One region of the Ralstonia sp. R-29 genome, then DNA from elsewhere that is predicted to be linked to it. Evidence: predicted binding sites of a transcription regulator. Region 1 holds the regulator's gene; each other region holds the start of a gene.
What was found. The regulator HrcA, encoded in region 1, represses chaperone genes, less so after heat shock. The targets are predictions, from matches to a motif close to TTAGCACTCNNNNNNNNNGAGTGCTAA.

Region 1 (4,980 bases):
ACGGCCTGCCAGGCGCGATAACGCTCGCCGACGGCGCGTACGTCGTCTTCGAGGCCGGCGTGGGCGTCAAGCAGGCTACGCTGCGCATCCGTCTTGAGCAGCAGTTGATGCGCGTGCTGGCCGTGGATGTCGACCAGTTGCTCCCCCACCTCGCGCAGTTGCGCCAGCGTGACGGCGGCCCCGTTGATGAAGGCCTTGCTGCGGCCAGCGGCATCGACCGTACGGCGCAGCAGGATGACGCCTTCATCATCGTGCAGTTCGTGGGCTTCCAGCCACGCGGCCACGTGCGGATGGACGTCGAATTCGGCGGTGATGTCGGCCCGTGGCGCGCCTTCGCGCACGACGGCCGCATCTGCGCGCTCGCCCAGCGTGAGCGCCAGGGCGTCGATCAGGATGGACTTGCCCGCGCCCGTCTCGCCCGTGAAGACGGTAAAGCCGTCGGCCAGATCGAGGTCGAGCGCGTGAACGATGACGAAATCGCGGATGGTGAGGCTGCGCAGCATGGAAGCGGTGAGCGTGGAGTTTTAGAGCGTGCCCATGATCCGTAGCGAGCGGCCCGAGGTTGGCGTGACGCATTTGCCAGATTCGGCAGCCGCATATGGGTACGGCGAGCATCGCAACGTCAAGATCGGGGCGCGCAGTAGGATCATGGGCAGGTTCTTAAAGACGGTTGTCTTCGGTCGGATATTCGTGCCAGTGCAGCTTTTTGCGCAGCGTGGCGTAGTAGCTGTAACCAACCGGGTGCAGCAGATGCACGGTGCGCTCCGAGCGGCGCACGACAATGCGGTCGCCCGGCAGCAGCGACGTGAGCGACTGCATATCGAAGTTGACGCTGGCGTCGCGCCCGCTGGTGACCTGGATGACGACTTCCGCGTCGTGCGGAATGACGATCGGCCGGTTGGACAGCGAGTGCGGCGCGATGGGCACCAGCACAAAGCCCGAGAGCGCCGGATGCAGGATCGGTCCGCCGGCGGACAGCGCATACGCCGTCGACCCGGTGGGTGTGGACACGATCAAGCCGTCCGAACGCTGGTTGTACATGAAGAAGCCATCCACCGACACCGCCAGCTCGACCATGCCCGAAATGCCCGAGCGGTTGACCACCACGTCGTTGAATGCGAGGGCGGAGAAGATGACATCGTCGTCGCGCACCACCTGGGCTTGCAGGAGCGTGCGCGTTTCCGATTCGTACTGACCGGCCAGCATGGCGGGCAGCACGTTGTGCACGTCGTCGAACGGGATGTCGGTCATGAAGCCGAGCCGCCCATGGTTGACGCCGATCACGGGCACGTTTGCGCCGGCCAGATGGCGGCCGATCCCCAGCAGCGTGCCGTCACCGCCGAGCACCACGGCCACGTCGGCCTGCCGTGCCATGTCTTCGGGTGGCAGCGCCGGGTAATCCTGGACGCCGATATTGAGCGCCGTTTCGCGCTCGAACACGATATCGCGCCCGCTGGCGGCGATGCACGACGCCAGCTCCATGAGCGGGCCGGCAATGTTGGCGGCCGAATACCGGCCCACCAGCGCGACCGTCTTGAACGGCGAGGCGGGCGAACCGGGCACAGCCGGTGAACTGGGCGAACCGGAGGGGGCGGCGGGAGCTTGCGGGGCCACGGCAGATGGGGAAATCGACATGCGCGCATTACACCATATCGATATGACCCCCGCCACGTTTGACCGTGTTTGACGAGAAACGCCCACATCACCCGTAGGTTGGCGCTGATTTTGCGTAAAATTGAAGAATCATGGACAAGCGCGCCACCATCCTCCTCAAGACCCTGATCGAACGGTACATCGCCGAGGGGCAGCCTGTCGGCTCGCGCACCTTGTCGAAGTATTCGGGGCTCGATCTGTCGCCGGCCACCATCCGGAATGTGATGTCCGATCTGGAGGAGATGGGCTTTATCGCCAGCCCGCACACTTCGGCCGGGCGCATCCCGACGCCGCGCGGCTACCGCCTCTTCGTCGATACGATGCTGACCGCCAGCCCGCTGGATATGCTCAGCACGCACGACCGCATGGCGCAGCAGATGGTGGGTGCGATTGCCGAGCAGGTGCGCACGCAACTGGCGTCGCACGGGTCAGAGTCATCCCAGCGGGTGATAGCGGCGGCGGCGCAGACGCTGTCCAACCTGTCGCAGTTTGCCGGCGTGGTGATGACGCCGCGCCGCTCGCACGCCTTCCGACAGATTGAATTCCTGCGGCTGTCGGAAAACCGCATCCTGCTGATCGTCGTCACGCCCGAGGGCGACGTGCAGAACCGCATCATCTATACCGATACGCCCTACACCCCGTCGCAGCTGGTGGAGGCGGCCAACTACATCAACGCACATTACGGCGGCCTGACGTTCGATGCCGTGCGTGAGCGTCTGCGCGGTGAGCTGTCTGCATTGCAGGCCGACATGACCTCCCTGATGCAGGCGGCCGTGGAAGCCGGCAGCAGCGCCGTGTCGGACGAAGAGCCAGTCGTCATTTCCGGGGAGCGCAAGCTCCTGGATGTGGAAGACCTATCGTCGTCCATGGACAAGCTGCGCCGCCTGTTCGCCGTGTTCGAGCAGAAGACCGGCCTGCTGCAGCTGCTGGACGTCTCCAGCCGCGCCGAGGGTGTGCAGATCTTCATCGGCGGCGAAAGCAGCCTCGTGCCGCACGAAGACATGGCAGTCATCACCGCGCCGTACGAGGTGGACGGCAAGATCGTCGGCACGCTGGGTGTGATCGGGCCGATGCGCATGGCGTATGAGCGCGTGATTCCGATCGTGGACATCACCGCCAAGTTGCTATCCAGCACGCTCAGCCAATATTGATCTGCCGAGTTTAGGTCTGCATCTGGGCTGCATAAGCTCAGCCGATTTTCTTCGACGACAGCCCAGCCTGCCGTCTCACACAATCGACTCCGGCGCATGTGCGCGTTCTTCTTCTGCCGGAGTCTTTCATGGCTGGTTTCTCCATCCCCCGTTTGTTGGCTGCAGCATTGTCTGCGGCTGTTTCGCTTGCCTTGTTCGGTGCCGCCCCCGCACGCGCGGCGGACCGCGAAGTCGTCATCGCGTATCAGGACATGGTGCTGCCCTGGCGCTACGCCCAGGCCACCGGCGAGGTCGAGCGCGCCACCGGCTACAAGGTGACCTACCGCCAACTCGCCAGCGGTGCCGATGTGGTGCGCGCCATTGCATCGGGCTCGGTGCAGATTGGTGAAGCGGGGTCGAGCCCGATTGCGGCCGGTGTGTCGCAGGGTGTGGACCTGTCGCTGTTCTGGATTCTCGACAACATCAACGATGCGGAAGCGCTGGTCGCCCGCAACGGGAGCGGCGTGTCACGCGTGGCCGATTTGAAGGGCAAGACGCTCGGCGTGCCCTATGTGTCGACCTCGCATTTCCATGCGCTGGTGGCGTTGCAGCAGGCGGGGCTCGATCCGCGTGATGTGAAGGTCGTCAACCTGCGCCCGCAGGAGTTGTCGGCCGCGTGGGACCGGGGCGACGTCGATGCCGCGTTCATCTGGGACCCGGTGCTCGCCAAGGTGAAGAAGAACGGCACGGTGCTGACCACCTCGGGCAAGATCGCCGCCGCTACGGGTAAGTCGACGTTTGATGGCTTCGTGGCCGATCGCAAGTTTGCGCGTGACCATGCGGAGTTCATCGCCAAGTTTGTCGAGGTGCTGGCCAAGGCCGACGCGGCTTACCGCGACAACAAGGCTGCGTGGACGGTGACCTCGCCGCAGGTGGCGGCGGTGGCCAAGACCTCTGGCGCGACGGCGGCGGATGTGCCGGCAAGCCTGGCGCTGTATGCCTTCCCGGATGCAGCGGAGCAGGCGTCCAAGCGCTGGCTGGGTGGCGGTGCGCAGTCGGGCGCCGCGCAATCGCTGCTGGCCACGGCGCAGTTCCTGAAGACGCAGGGCACGATCCAGGCGGTGCTGCCGGATTACGGCGCGACCATCGATTCGCGCTTTGTGCAGCGTGTGGCCGGCGGCGCCAAGGCCGTGGCAACGGCAGCGCGATGAGCTGCATTGAAGTCCGCGGCCTGCGCGTCGACTACACCGATGCGCGTGGCCGTACCACCCAAGCGTTGGGCGGCGTGGACCTGTCGATCCACGCCGGTGAGTTTGTTGTCGCCCTGGGTGCCTCGGGGTGCGGCAAGACCACGCTGCTGAATTGTCTGGCCGGTTTTGTTGCGCCAACGTCTGGGCAGATCCTGCTCGACGAACGCGAAGTCGACGGCCCCGGCGCAGAGCGCGGTGTGGTCTTCCAGCGCTATGGCCTGATGCCGTGGCTGAACGTGCGCGACAACGTGGCCCTCGGTCTCAAGCTGCGCGGGGGCGATCGCAAGACGCGGCATGCACGCGCGCTGGAATTGCTGCGATTGGTCGGGCTGGAGGCGCATGCCACGTCGCCGGTGTACGCGCTATCCGGCGGCATGCAGCAGCGCGTCGGCATCGCACGTGCGCTGGCGACCGAACCGCGCGTGTTGCTGATGGACGAGCCGATGGGCGCGCTCGACGCTTTCACGCGCGAGACCATGCAGACGCTGGTGCTGGACGTCTGGCAGCGCACTGGCACCACGGTCTTCTTCATCACGCACGACGTGGAAGAGGCGTTGTTCCTCGCGACGCGGCTGGTGGTGATGTCGCCATCGCCGGGGCGCATCGTGCAGACGTTCGATCTGCCGTTCTCTCGGCAGGCGCTGGCGGGCGGCGATGCACGTGCGGTGAAGTCGTCACCGGAATTCATTGCGTGGCGCGAGCGTGTGCTGGCGCTGATCCACCACGCGCCTGAGGAACTGGCGGCATGAGCGCGATCGAGACAGCGGCCATCAGCGGCCCACCCGTTGACGCAGCGGTGCCTACGGCAATACCCCAACGCAAGCTGCGCGGTTACCGCTTGCCGGGCGAAGGCAATGCGGTCGGCCTGAGCGTGCTCTCGGTGAGCGCGCTGCTTTTGCTGTGGTGGGCTGCCACCACGTTCCACTGGATACCGCCGCTGTTTTTGC
Region 2 (4,980 bases), 1.7 Mb from region 1:
GCGTCTTGGTCAGCGTTGGCACCCTTCAGGCCGGAGATCAGCGCACGGGCGCGCAGCAGTGCAACACCGCCACCAGCCACGATGCCTTCTTCCACGGCAGCGCGCGTTGCGTGCAGGGCATCTTCCACGCGGGCCTTCTTTTCCTTCATTTCGACTTCGGTGGCAGCGCCAACCTTGATCACGGCAACACCGCCAGCCAGCTTGGCCACGCGCTCTTGCAGCTTTTCACGGTCGTAGTCCGAGGTCGCTTCTTCGATCTGGGCACGCACTTGCTTCACGCGGGCTTCGATGTTGCGGGCATCGCCAGCGCCATCGATGATCGTGGTGTTTTCCTTGCCGATTTCAACGCGCTTGGCTTGGCCCAGGTCGTTCAGGGTTGCCTTTTCCAGCGTCAGGCCGACTTCTTCAGCGATGACTTGGCCGCCCGTCAGGATGGCGATGTCTTCCAGCATGGCCTTGCGGCGGTCGCCGAAGCCCGGAGCCTTCACGGCGGCCGTCTTCAGGATGCCGCGGATGTTGTTGACCACCAGCGTTGCCAGGGCTTCGCCTTCGACGTCTTCAGCGATGATCAGCAGCGGGCGGCCAGCCTTGGCCACTTGCTCCAGCACCGGCAGCAGGTCGCGGATGTTGCTGATCTTCTTGTCGAACAGCAGCACGAACGGGTTGTCCAGCTGGACAACTTGCTTTTCCGGGTTGTTGATGAAGTACGGCGACAGGTAGCCGCGGTCGAACTGCATGCCTTCCACGACGTCCAGCTCGTCGGCCAGCGACTTGCCGTCTTCCACGGTGATCACGCCTTCCTTGCCGACCTTGTCCATGGCTTCAGCGATGCGCTGGCCGATGGATTCGTCGCTGTTGGCCGAGATGGCGCCAACTTGAGCGATTTCCTTGCTGGTGGTCGTCGGCTTGCTGATCTTCTTCAGCTCTTCGACAGCGGCCGTCACAGCCTTGTCGATGCCGCGCTTCAGGTCCATCGGGTTCATGCCGGCGGCAACGTACTTCATGCCTTCGCGCACGATCGACTGGGCCAGCACCGTTGCGGTGGTGGTGCCGTCACCGGCGTTGTCGCTGGTCTTGGAAGCGACTTCCTTGACCATTTGCGCGCCCATGTTCTGCAGCTTGTCCTTCAGCTCGATTTCCTTGGCGACCGACACACCGTCCTTGGTCACGGTCGGGCCACCGAAGCTGCGCTCCAGCACCACGTTACGGCCCTTCGGGCCCAGGGTCACCTTCACGGCGTTGGCGAGAATGTTCACGCCTTCGACCATCTTGGCACGTGCGGCGTCGCCGAACACTACGTCTTTAGCTGCCATCTTGAGAATCTCCGAGATCTTTGGATGTTGCCCGCGCGCCCTTAAGCTGCGCCGGCAATGAGGATTGGGTTACAGGTAAGCCTTGCGAACGAGCGCGTGCTTACTTTTGCACCACGGCCATGATGTCTTCTTCGCGCATGACCAGGACTTCCTGACCATCCACCTTGACGCCCTGGCCGGCGTACTTGCCGAACAGCACGCGGTCGCCGACCTTGACGTCCAGCGCGATCGCGTTGCCCTTGTCGTCTTTCTTGCCCGGGCCGACGGCCAGCACTTCGCCTTGATCCGGCTTTTCAGCGGCGGCGTCAGGGATGACGATGCCCGAAGCGGTCTTGGTTTCGTTGTCCAGGCGCTTCACGATCACGCGGTCGTGCAAAGGACGCAGGTTCATACACAACTCCTCAATGCAAAGTGAGTGTTTATTCACAAAACGCGCCGCAAGACGCGGCGCATCGGGAAAGCATCGGGGGTCGGAGGCGTTGTTAGCACTCCTGCCCGGCGAGTGCTAATTATAGGGACGGGGTATTACGATTTCAAGAATGGTGTCGAGATGTCGCTGTGGAAAGTTCAAAGTTACGTGAACCAAAACGCGAATAGTTCAAAGTTGAGCGAACCACGAGTTCAAAGTTGGCTGAGCAACTCCGCCGGGAAGGCCTGTAAATCCTGACCTGCCGGTTCAGAGTTGAGTGAATCTCGACAATTCACTCAATTTGGAACTTTGGTCACTCAATGTGGAACTCGCCGATGCGCCTCGATGCACAAAAAATGAAAAAAACCTTATTTTTCAGCAAGTTAGCACTACGTGAGGCGTTCGAAGTCACGGGCCACCTCGGCGCCTGACGACTATGAGGAGCCGACTCAATTGAAGTTGGTTGCCACGGCTGCCGTCGACGGCGAATTGCCGCGGGTGATGGAAGTCCTGGTGTTCAAGGTGAGAGGGAAGCAACAGATGCTGGCGCGGGCGTACGCCGACGAGCGCGCACTGCCACCAGCTTACGTTGCGGCTCTACGCTGCGCGAGAGCTCGCTTAACTCGTCTGCTGGACGGTCAACTGATAGCCGCGCGCATAGACCGTCTTGAGCTCCACGCCAGTCGCCTGCCCGAAGCCCAGCTTCTTGCGCAGCTTGTAGATGTGCTGCTCGATCGAGCGCTCGACAAGGCTGACCTCGATTCCCCATATTGCAGAGGCGATCTGCTGGCGTGACAAAAACGCCCCAGACGACGAGAACAACAGCCAGGCCGTGGCGAATTCGCGTGCGGTCAATCGAATCGGTGCTTCGTGCAATGTCACCGTGCGAGTCAGCTGACATAGGCGGTAGGGCCCGACCACCACTTGCCCGTGCGTGGCGGCCTGCGTTGACCTGTCGCCCGCGCGCAAGATGCGGCGAACACGGGCGCACAATTCGTCGGCGGTGAAGTGACCCGAGATGATGTCTTCGATGCCGGCCTCGAAGGCGGCGACCATCTCATGGCGGTCGGCAAACTGGCCAAATACCAACGTGGGCGAACGCATGCGGGTGTTGCCCTCGCGCCCGGCCAGCAACAGTCGGCCGGCCGTGCTGAACTGCTGCGCATCGATCATCAGCAAATCGAAGCCTTCGGTGCGCCCAGCGCGTATCAGGGTCAATGCGTCGTCGAATCGCACGCATGTCACGTCCTGCGCTGACAGGCAAGCAGCGATGAGGGCGAAACTGGCGGCGTTGGTGGTGAGTACGGCAAATTTCATGAAACGCCCGGTTGCTGCGACGCCAGCCCAATTCAAATTCGCGGAGCAGGCAGCACCCCGAGAACCTTCTCGAGAGCAAGGCCAATGCCCAGCAACTCGCCATCACTACCGATTGGGCCATCAAGGCCAAGGCCCACGGGAAGACCGTTTTGCGTGAGGCCAGCAGGTAGCGTCAGCCCCGGTATTCCGGCAGTACTGCCCGGATCGGTGTTTCGAATCAGCGTGGCAAACGTATCGACGGGCGCGCCACCGTTGATCGATAACTTGCCGGACCCGTGCTCGGCGTCGATCGGGGGCGCTGGAACCACTACCGTGGGAAAGATCATGGCAACGACGCCGTTCCGGCTGAAGTAGTCGGCGTATAGCGCTTGCATGGCTGGCCGATACTTGCCAATGGCGGCTGGATACGCCGCGCCAGCCACATCGCCAACCACTGCCTTCATCGCCGCCTTGACATCCGGACTCGCCACATGCGCCCCGATGTCTTGCAGCGAGATGCCGTGAACGCCCGTTGCGCTCAGATACGCAGGGATATCCTCGTGAGCTTCGTGCAATGCGATCGGGCCCGCAGCCTTGTCCGTCAACTCGCGCAAACCGTTGATGTCCGCATCGACCAAGACAACGCCTGCGGCTTTGAGCTTTTCAATCGCGGCGCGCATCACGGCGGTCACCTGCGGATCAGCATCCGCCCAGAGACTTGCCGGGACGCCGAGTCGAAGACCTTGCAGGGGCACTGGTGTGGCCGCAGGGCGACCGCTCATCACCGAATCAAGCAGGACGACGTCCTCCACCGTGCGGGCCATTGGGCCGATCGTGTCGCGGGTATGACTGATCGGAAGCACGCCCGATCCGTCGTAACGCCGCTGTGCGGATCCATTCCCCACCGAAGGCCGTAAGCCCGCGAGGCCGCACAAGGCTGCAGGGATGCGCACGGAGCCTCCTGTATCCGTGCCGAGCCCGGCGGGGGCAATTCGCGCAGCGACAGCCGCACCCGTGCCGCCGGATGAGCCGCCGGGAACGCGTGATGTGTCGTATGGATTGTGTGCGGGGCCGGCGAACGCGGTTAGGTTCGTGTTGGTAGCACCAAACGCGAGTTCGTGCATATTCGCCTTGCCAAGCACAATCGCACCGGCGTCGACAAGCCGCTGCAGCGTCGGTGCGCTTTCCTTGGGCTGGACATGAGCGAGTGCTGGCGTGGCGCCCGTCGTCGGCAAGTCTTTCGTATTGATGTTGTCCTTCACCACAATGGGAAGGCCGGCCAGGGCGGGTAGTGCTGCACCGCGCGCGCGAAGTTCGTCAATTCGCTTCGCTGCTGCCATCGCGCCGGTCTTATCCACGACGATCAAGCTATTCAACGTAGCGAGCCGTTCGGCTCGCGCGCTTAGCGTGTCGACATATTCCTCTGCGGACAACCGCCCAGTACGAATCGCTTCGACAGCTTGCGTGGCGGTGAGCTGGACCTGCGCGTCCGCCGATAGAGGTTTTGTCTCGAACATCGTGCAGCCACTCAGAGTGAACCCCATGGCACCGACGGCCAGTGCCAACCCGGCTCCTCGTTGGAACCCATCGAGTTTTTGCATAGCACGCACAACGGCCATCATCCGAAGGCGCCGGGTAGAAACGCTGGTTGGTTTCATAAGGGAGGTGACATAGTGGTAGAGGAACTGCGGCGCTCTGGAACTAGAGCTCTCTTGCAACGTCGACCTCGACCGGAGAGGTGAAGTCTTCGACCCGTTTGCTCTTCCTGGGGTTGAACAACAACCGATAGACATCAGGACGGGAGTAATGCCCGACGGGGTCCATGGCATTCTTGGCGACACCGATCTGAGCCAGGTCGATCTCTGCATAGAGCAGGCCTTCAGCGTCTTCCGGCAGCTTGTCGCACAGGGGCCGGCCGTCGGGCCCGTAGATCACGGCATGGCCGCCGCCGACGTGGGTGAG
Region 3 (4,980 bases), 1.3 Mb from region 1:
GCTGACCGTCATGGTCGGCTGGCTGCTGCATTGGCCCTGGGCAGTGACGCTTGGCGGTGATCGGCTGGTGATCGTGTTCGCCACGGGGCTGCATCTGACGTTGCTGGGCACGGGGCTGATCGCACTGGTGGTCGGCACACTGCGGCCTGAGGCGCGCTGGGCGGATTGGATCGCGCACCTGGCGGGCGGCGTGGTCGCGCTGCTGTGCGGCCTGCGCCTAGTGGAGGCAGCCACCGGTTGGCCCGTCGCGCTGGACTTTCCCAATGTGCACCTCTGGCTGGAACACAGTTGGCGGACCGGCTGGATTGGGGCCATCCACCCGAGCCACGCGCTGGCTCTGGCGGCAGCCGGCGTGGCGCTGGCCCTGGTGCCGGCACTGCAGCAGCCACGGCGTGCGCAGTGGCTGTGGGCCCTGCTGGGTGCCGCCGTGCTGCTGTGCGTGGGCGATCTGCTCGGTCGCGCCATGGCACTCGAATATCTGTACCCCGTCTGGTTGAAGTGGCGGGCGTCCGACGTGTCCGCCATCTGCACGTTGCTGGTGCTGGTGGGCGTGGTCTGTGCGGCCATGGCCCGGCACCCTGGCCTGTTGCGCATCCGGTTGTCACCTGAAGACACCATCGTGTGGATCAGCAGTGGCTGCGTGGTGCTGGCTGGCGTGTGTGCCACCGTGACCGCGTTCATCATCCAGGTGGACAGTGCCAGCACGACGTTCGGCACCACGCGGGCACGTGCGCTGTCGAGCTACGCCGAAGAGTTCGACCAGGTGCTGGCCATGCGCGCGGAAAACCCGCGCATGATCGCCGCCGTCATCCGCATCCAAGAGGCGGTGCGCCACCCCGCCGACAACGGCGCGCGGCTGCGCGGCGCCAGTGCGCTGGAGGCCTTTCGCGAACAGGGCTATTCGTATCTGCAACTGCGCACGCTCGACGGCACCAGCGTCGTCAGCCTCGGCACGCAGGCGGCGCACCCCGAACTTGCCATCGCACTGCACGCCGGCTTGGCGCCCGAGCGCATCACGCTGCAATGGGTACACGGCTTTGCGATGCGCACCGAAACGCCAATACTGGCCGATGGCGTGCAGGTCGGTTGGCTCGTCACCGAGCAGCCACTCGCGCACATGACGGCCCGCTACGTCAACGTGCAAGACGCGGGCGTGACGGAAACGCTGGCCATGTCCGGCTTTGATGCGCGCGGGCGTGCCATGTCGTTTCCGCAGCGCTTTGACGCGTTCGTCTTTGAACTCCCACCGCTGATGGCCGGCAACCAGCCGCTGCCGTCACGCCTGGCACTGGCTGGACACGCCGGCTTTGGCCAGTGGCAAGACATCCATGGCATGCCGACGTCATTCGGCTATACGCCCATCGGCCACACCGGTCTGGCGCTGATCAGCAAGATCGCCAGCGCCGAGCTGTATGCCCCCATGCGCACGCAGTTCGAACGGCTCGTAGCGCTCATGCTGTGTCTGATGGTTGGCAGCGTGCTGGCGATCCGGCTGACGGTGCGCCCGTTTGCCAACCGGCTGGCCGCCTCTGAACGCGCCTTGCGCACCGCCAACGAAAGCCTGGAGCGACGCCGCGACGCCCTGCGCGCCAGCCGTGAACAACTGCGCCTGGTGGCCGACAACGTGCCTGCGCAGCTCAGCTACGTCGACCCGGACGGCATCATCCGCTTTGCCAGCCGCACACTGCTCGAAGCCTTCGGCCGCACCGAAGACGACTTGCTCGACCGCCCCGTGCGCGACCTCTACAGCCCCGAGGACTACCGCACGCTGCTGCCCTACATGACTGAAGTGCTGGCCGGCTACCCGGTGCAGTTCGAGATCACGTCCATGCGCACCGGCACGCCGCGCTATCTCAGCGGCCACTACTTCCCCGACTACGACGACCGCGGCACGCTGCGCGGCTACTTCTCGGTGCTGCAAGACCTCACCGCCCGCACCAGCGCCGAACTGGCCCTGGCGCGCAGCGAACGCGCGCTCAAGCTGGTGCTCGACAATGCGCCGCTGCTGGTCTCGCACATCAGCCCGGACGGCATCTTCACCTTCTGCAACGCCACCCACGCGCGCTGGCTGCAGCGCATGCCCGACGAAGTGTGCGGCCAGCATGCTGAGCAGGTCTTCACACCCGGCACCTACGCCCAACTGGCGCCGTATCTGGCGCGTGCCGTGCAGGGCGAAACAGTGGAATTCGAAATCAACGCGCCCTGGTACGAAAAGCCGTACATGCATGGCCCCCGGCACCGCACGCGGTATCTGCGCGGCCACCTCGTTCCCGATGCCGCAGAGTCGGATTCCGACGCAGGGCGCTGCGGCGTCTACACCTTCGTGCAAGACGTGACCGAAGCCAAGCGCAGCGAGATGGAACTCTCGCGCATGGCCCGCTTTGACGCGTTGACCGGCCTGCCCAACCGCTACGAGCTCTACGAGCGCCTGCGCGGCGCGCTCGAGCGCCGCCAACGCCAGCCCGCGCCGATGGCCGTGCTGTACCTCGACGTGGATCACTTCAAGCACATCAACGACACCTACGGCCACGCCACCGGCGATGCCGTGCTGGTCGAAGTCGCCCACCGTCTGCAACGGGCTGTGCGCCGCACTGACACCGTCGCGCGGCTTGCAGGTGACGAATTCGTCATCCTGCTCGACCCGATCGACAGCCCTGATGATGCGCTGCACACAGCACAGAAGGTCGTCAGCGCCATCCGGCCGCCAATGGCCCTCTCTGGCGACGTGGTTTTGCATGTGACGGCCAGCATTGGCGTGGCATGCCCGGGCCCGGAGGTTCATGACGCTGACATCGCTTTACGCGAGGCGGATCGCGCACTCTATTGGGCCAAGTCACGCGGCCGCAACACTGCCGCCTGAGCGCGAACCGACGGCGCTGGCGGCGGTCTATGACTGGGTGCGCGGCCTATTTTGTTGCGCCGCAAACATCACGCTATTGAGGTGAATCCCCTGATTTACGGGAACTATCAACCGGACAAAAATGTCCTATTAGCACTCATCCTGATGGAGTGCTAAGATGCCTTTCCAAACCTCCACTGGATTTCGACAGGAGTCCTGAGTGAACGCAGTCATCCCCGTGAATACCGTTTCCGCAATCGCCACCCAGCCGTCCGGCAACGCCGGTAATGGATGGGCGCTGGCGTTCCCTGGCAACCTGGGCAACATCGACGCCTATATCCAGAGCGTCAACCGGGTGCCGATGCTGTCGGCCGAGGAAGAGCAACACCTCGCCCGTGACTACCGTAGCACCGGCAACATCGATTCGGCCCGCCGCCTGGTGCTTTCGCACCTGCGCTTGGTCGTGTCGATCGCCCGCGGCTACCTCGGCTACGGCCTGCCCCACGCCGACCTGATCCAAGAAGGCAACATCGGCCTGATGAAGGCCGTCAAGCGCTTCGACCCGGATCAGGGCGTGCGTCTCGTCTCGTACGCGATGCACTGGATCAAGGCCGAGATGCACGAGTACATCCTGAAGAACTGGCGCATGGTCAAGGTGGCCACCACCAAGGCCCAGCGCAAGCTGTTCTTCAATCTGCGCAGCCACAAGCAAGATGCGCAGGCGACCTTCTCGCCGGACGAGATCAGCGCCGTAGCGGCCGAACTCAACGTCAAGGGCGCCGAGGTGCGCGAGATGGAAACGCGCCTCTCGGGCGGCGACATCGCGCTGGAAGGCCAGATGGACGATGGCGAAGAGTCGTACGCCCCGATCGCCTACCTGGCCGACACGCACAACGAGCCGACCCGCGTGATCGAGTCGCGCAGCCAGGATCGCCTGCAAAGCGAAGGCATCGAAACGGCGCTGGCCAAGCTGGACGACCGTAGCCGCCGCATCATCGAAGCCCGCTGGCTGAACGTGAACGACGACGGATCGGGCGGCGCCACGCTGCACGAACTGGCTGACGAGTTTGGCGTGTCAGCCGAGCGCATCCGCCAGATCGAATCCGCCGCGATGAAGAAGATGAAGGGTGCGCTGCAGGCATTTGCTTAAACCGCTCCTCGCAATAGAAAAGCCCGCCAAGTTGGCGGGCTTTTTCTTTGGGCGCGGACAAGAGATCAGTCAGCCAGCAACTGCTTGATGTCATGCGCGATCGGCTCGGGGCCTTGGCCGTGTTTGATGAACAGACGCAGGTTGCCTTTCGGGTCGAACATGTAGCTGCCGGCGGTGTGGTCCATCGTGTAGTTGTCGGGCGAGCTGCCCGGCACCTTGCTGTAGAACACCTTGAAGTCGGACGCGACCTTCTTGAGTTCGGCGTCGTTGGCCGGGCGCAGGCCGGTGAAGCGCGGGTCGAACGCCGGCACGTACTTGGCCAGCAGGTCTTGCGTATCGCGCTCAGGGTCGACGGTGACGAACAGCACTTGCACGCGGTCGGCATCCTTGCCGAGGGTGTCCATCACGGCGCGCAATTCGGCCAGCGTGGTCGGGCAGACGTCCGGGCAATGCGTGTAGCCGAAGAACATCACGACGACCTTGCCGCGGAAGTCTTCCAGCGTGCGGCGCTTGCCGGTGTGGTCAACAAGCGAAAAATCGGTGCCGAAGCTCTTGGAGCCGGTGATGTCGAGGTTCTTGAACGCGGGCTTGTCGCTGCATGCGGCGAGCGCCAGCACGGTGGCGGCCAGCGCGGCGAACAGCACGGCGCGGAAGTGTCGGAAGGAGAGCATGGTCATCGTGTTGAGAGCAGACCGCCTAGGGTAACGCCAACGGCGCATGCCCCGCACGGCGTCACAGCGCCGCGCTTTGGGTCAGCGTCGGCCCGAACTTGAAGTAGTGGTCCACCAGCAGCGCCGCAAACAGGATCGAGAGATAGACGATCGAGTAGCGGAAAGTCTTCTGCGCCAGCGCGTCGGAGTAGTTGCGATACATGCGCCACGCATAGGCGAGAAAGCCGAAGCCGAGCACCAGCGCCGTCGCCAGATAGATGACGCCGCTCATGCCGTACACGAACGGCAGGATAGTCGCGGCAATCATGATGAGCGTGTAC

Region 2: the regulator HrcA is predicted to act here: its motif matches at 1,796-1,822, upstream of groES (co-chaperone GroES).
Region 3: the regulator HrcA is predicted to act here: its motif matches at 2,990-3,016, upstream of rpoH (RNA polymerase sigma factor RpoH).

What each region holds. Positions count from the first base shown of each region.
Region 1 is NZ_CP184377.1:2,637,090-2,642,069, reverse strand. It holds gene recN (DNA repair protein RecN) at 1-503, opposite strand, end outside; gene ACN9M1_RS12500 (NAD kinase) at 661-1,635, opposite strand; gene hrcA (heat-inducible transcriptional repressor HrcA) at 1,746-2,804, shown strand; gene tauA (taurine ABC transporter substrate-binding protein) at 2,933-3,994, shown strand; gene ACN9M1_RS12485 (taurine ABC transporter ATP-binding protein) at 3,991-4,782, shown strand; gene ACN9M1_RS12480 (ABC transporter permease subunit) at 4,779-4,980, shown strand, end outside.
Region 2 is NZ_CP184377.1:666,242-671,221, reverse strand. It holds gene groL (chaperonin GroEL) at 1-1,313, opposite strand, end outside; gene groES (co-chaperone GroES) at 1,414-1,704, opposite strand; gene ACN9M1_RS03180 (response regulator transcription factor) at 2,341-3,039, opposite strand; gene iaaH (indoleacetamide hydrolase) at 3,072-4,535, opposite strand; gene ACN9M1_RS03170 (carbon-nitrogen hydrolase family protein) at 4,720-4,980, opposite strand, start outside.
Region 3 is NZ_CP184377.1:294,609-299,588, reverse strand. It holds gene ACN9M1_RS01450 (diguanylate cyclase domain-containing protein) at 1-2,860, shown strand, start outside; gene rpoH (RNA polymerase sigma factor RpoH) at 3,060-3,989, shown strand; gene ACN9M1_RS01440 (SCO family protein) at 4,055-4,660, opposite strand; gene cyoE (heme o synthase) at 4,722-4,980, opposite strand, start outside.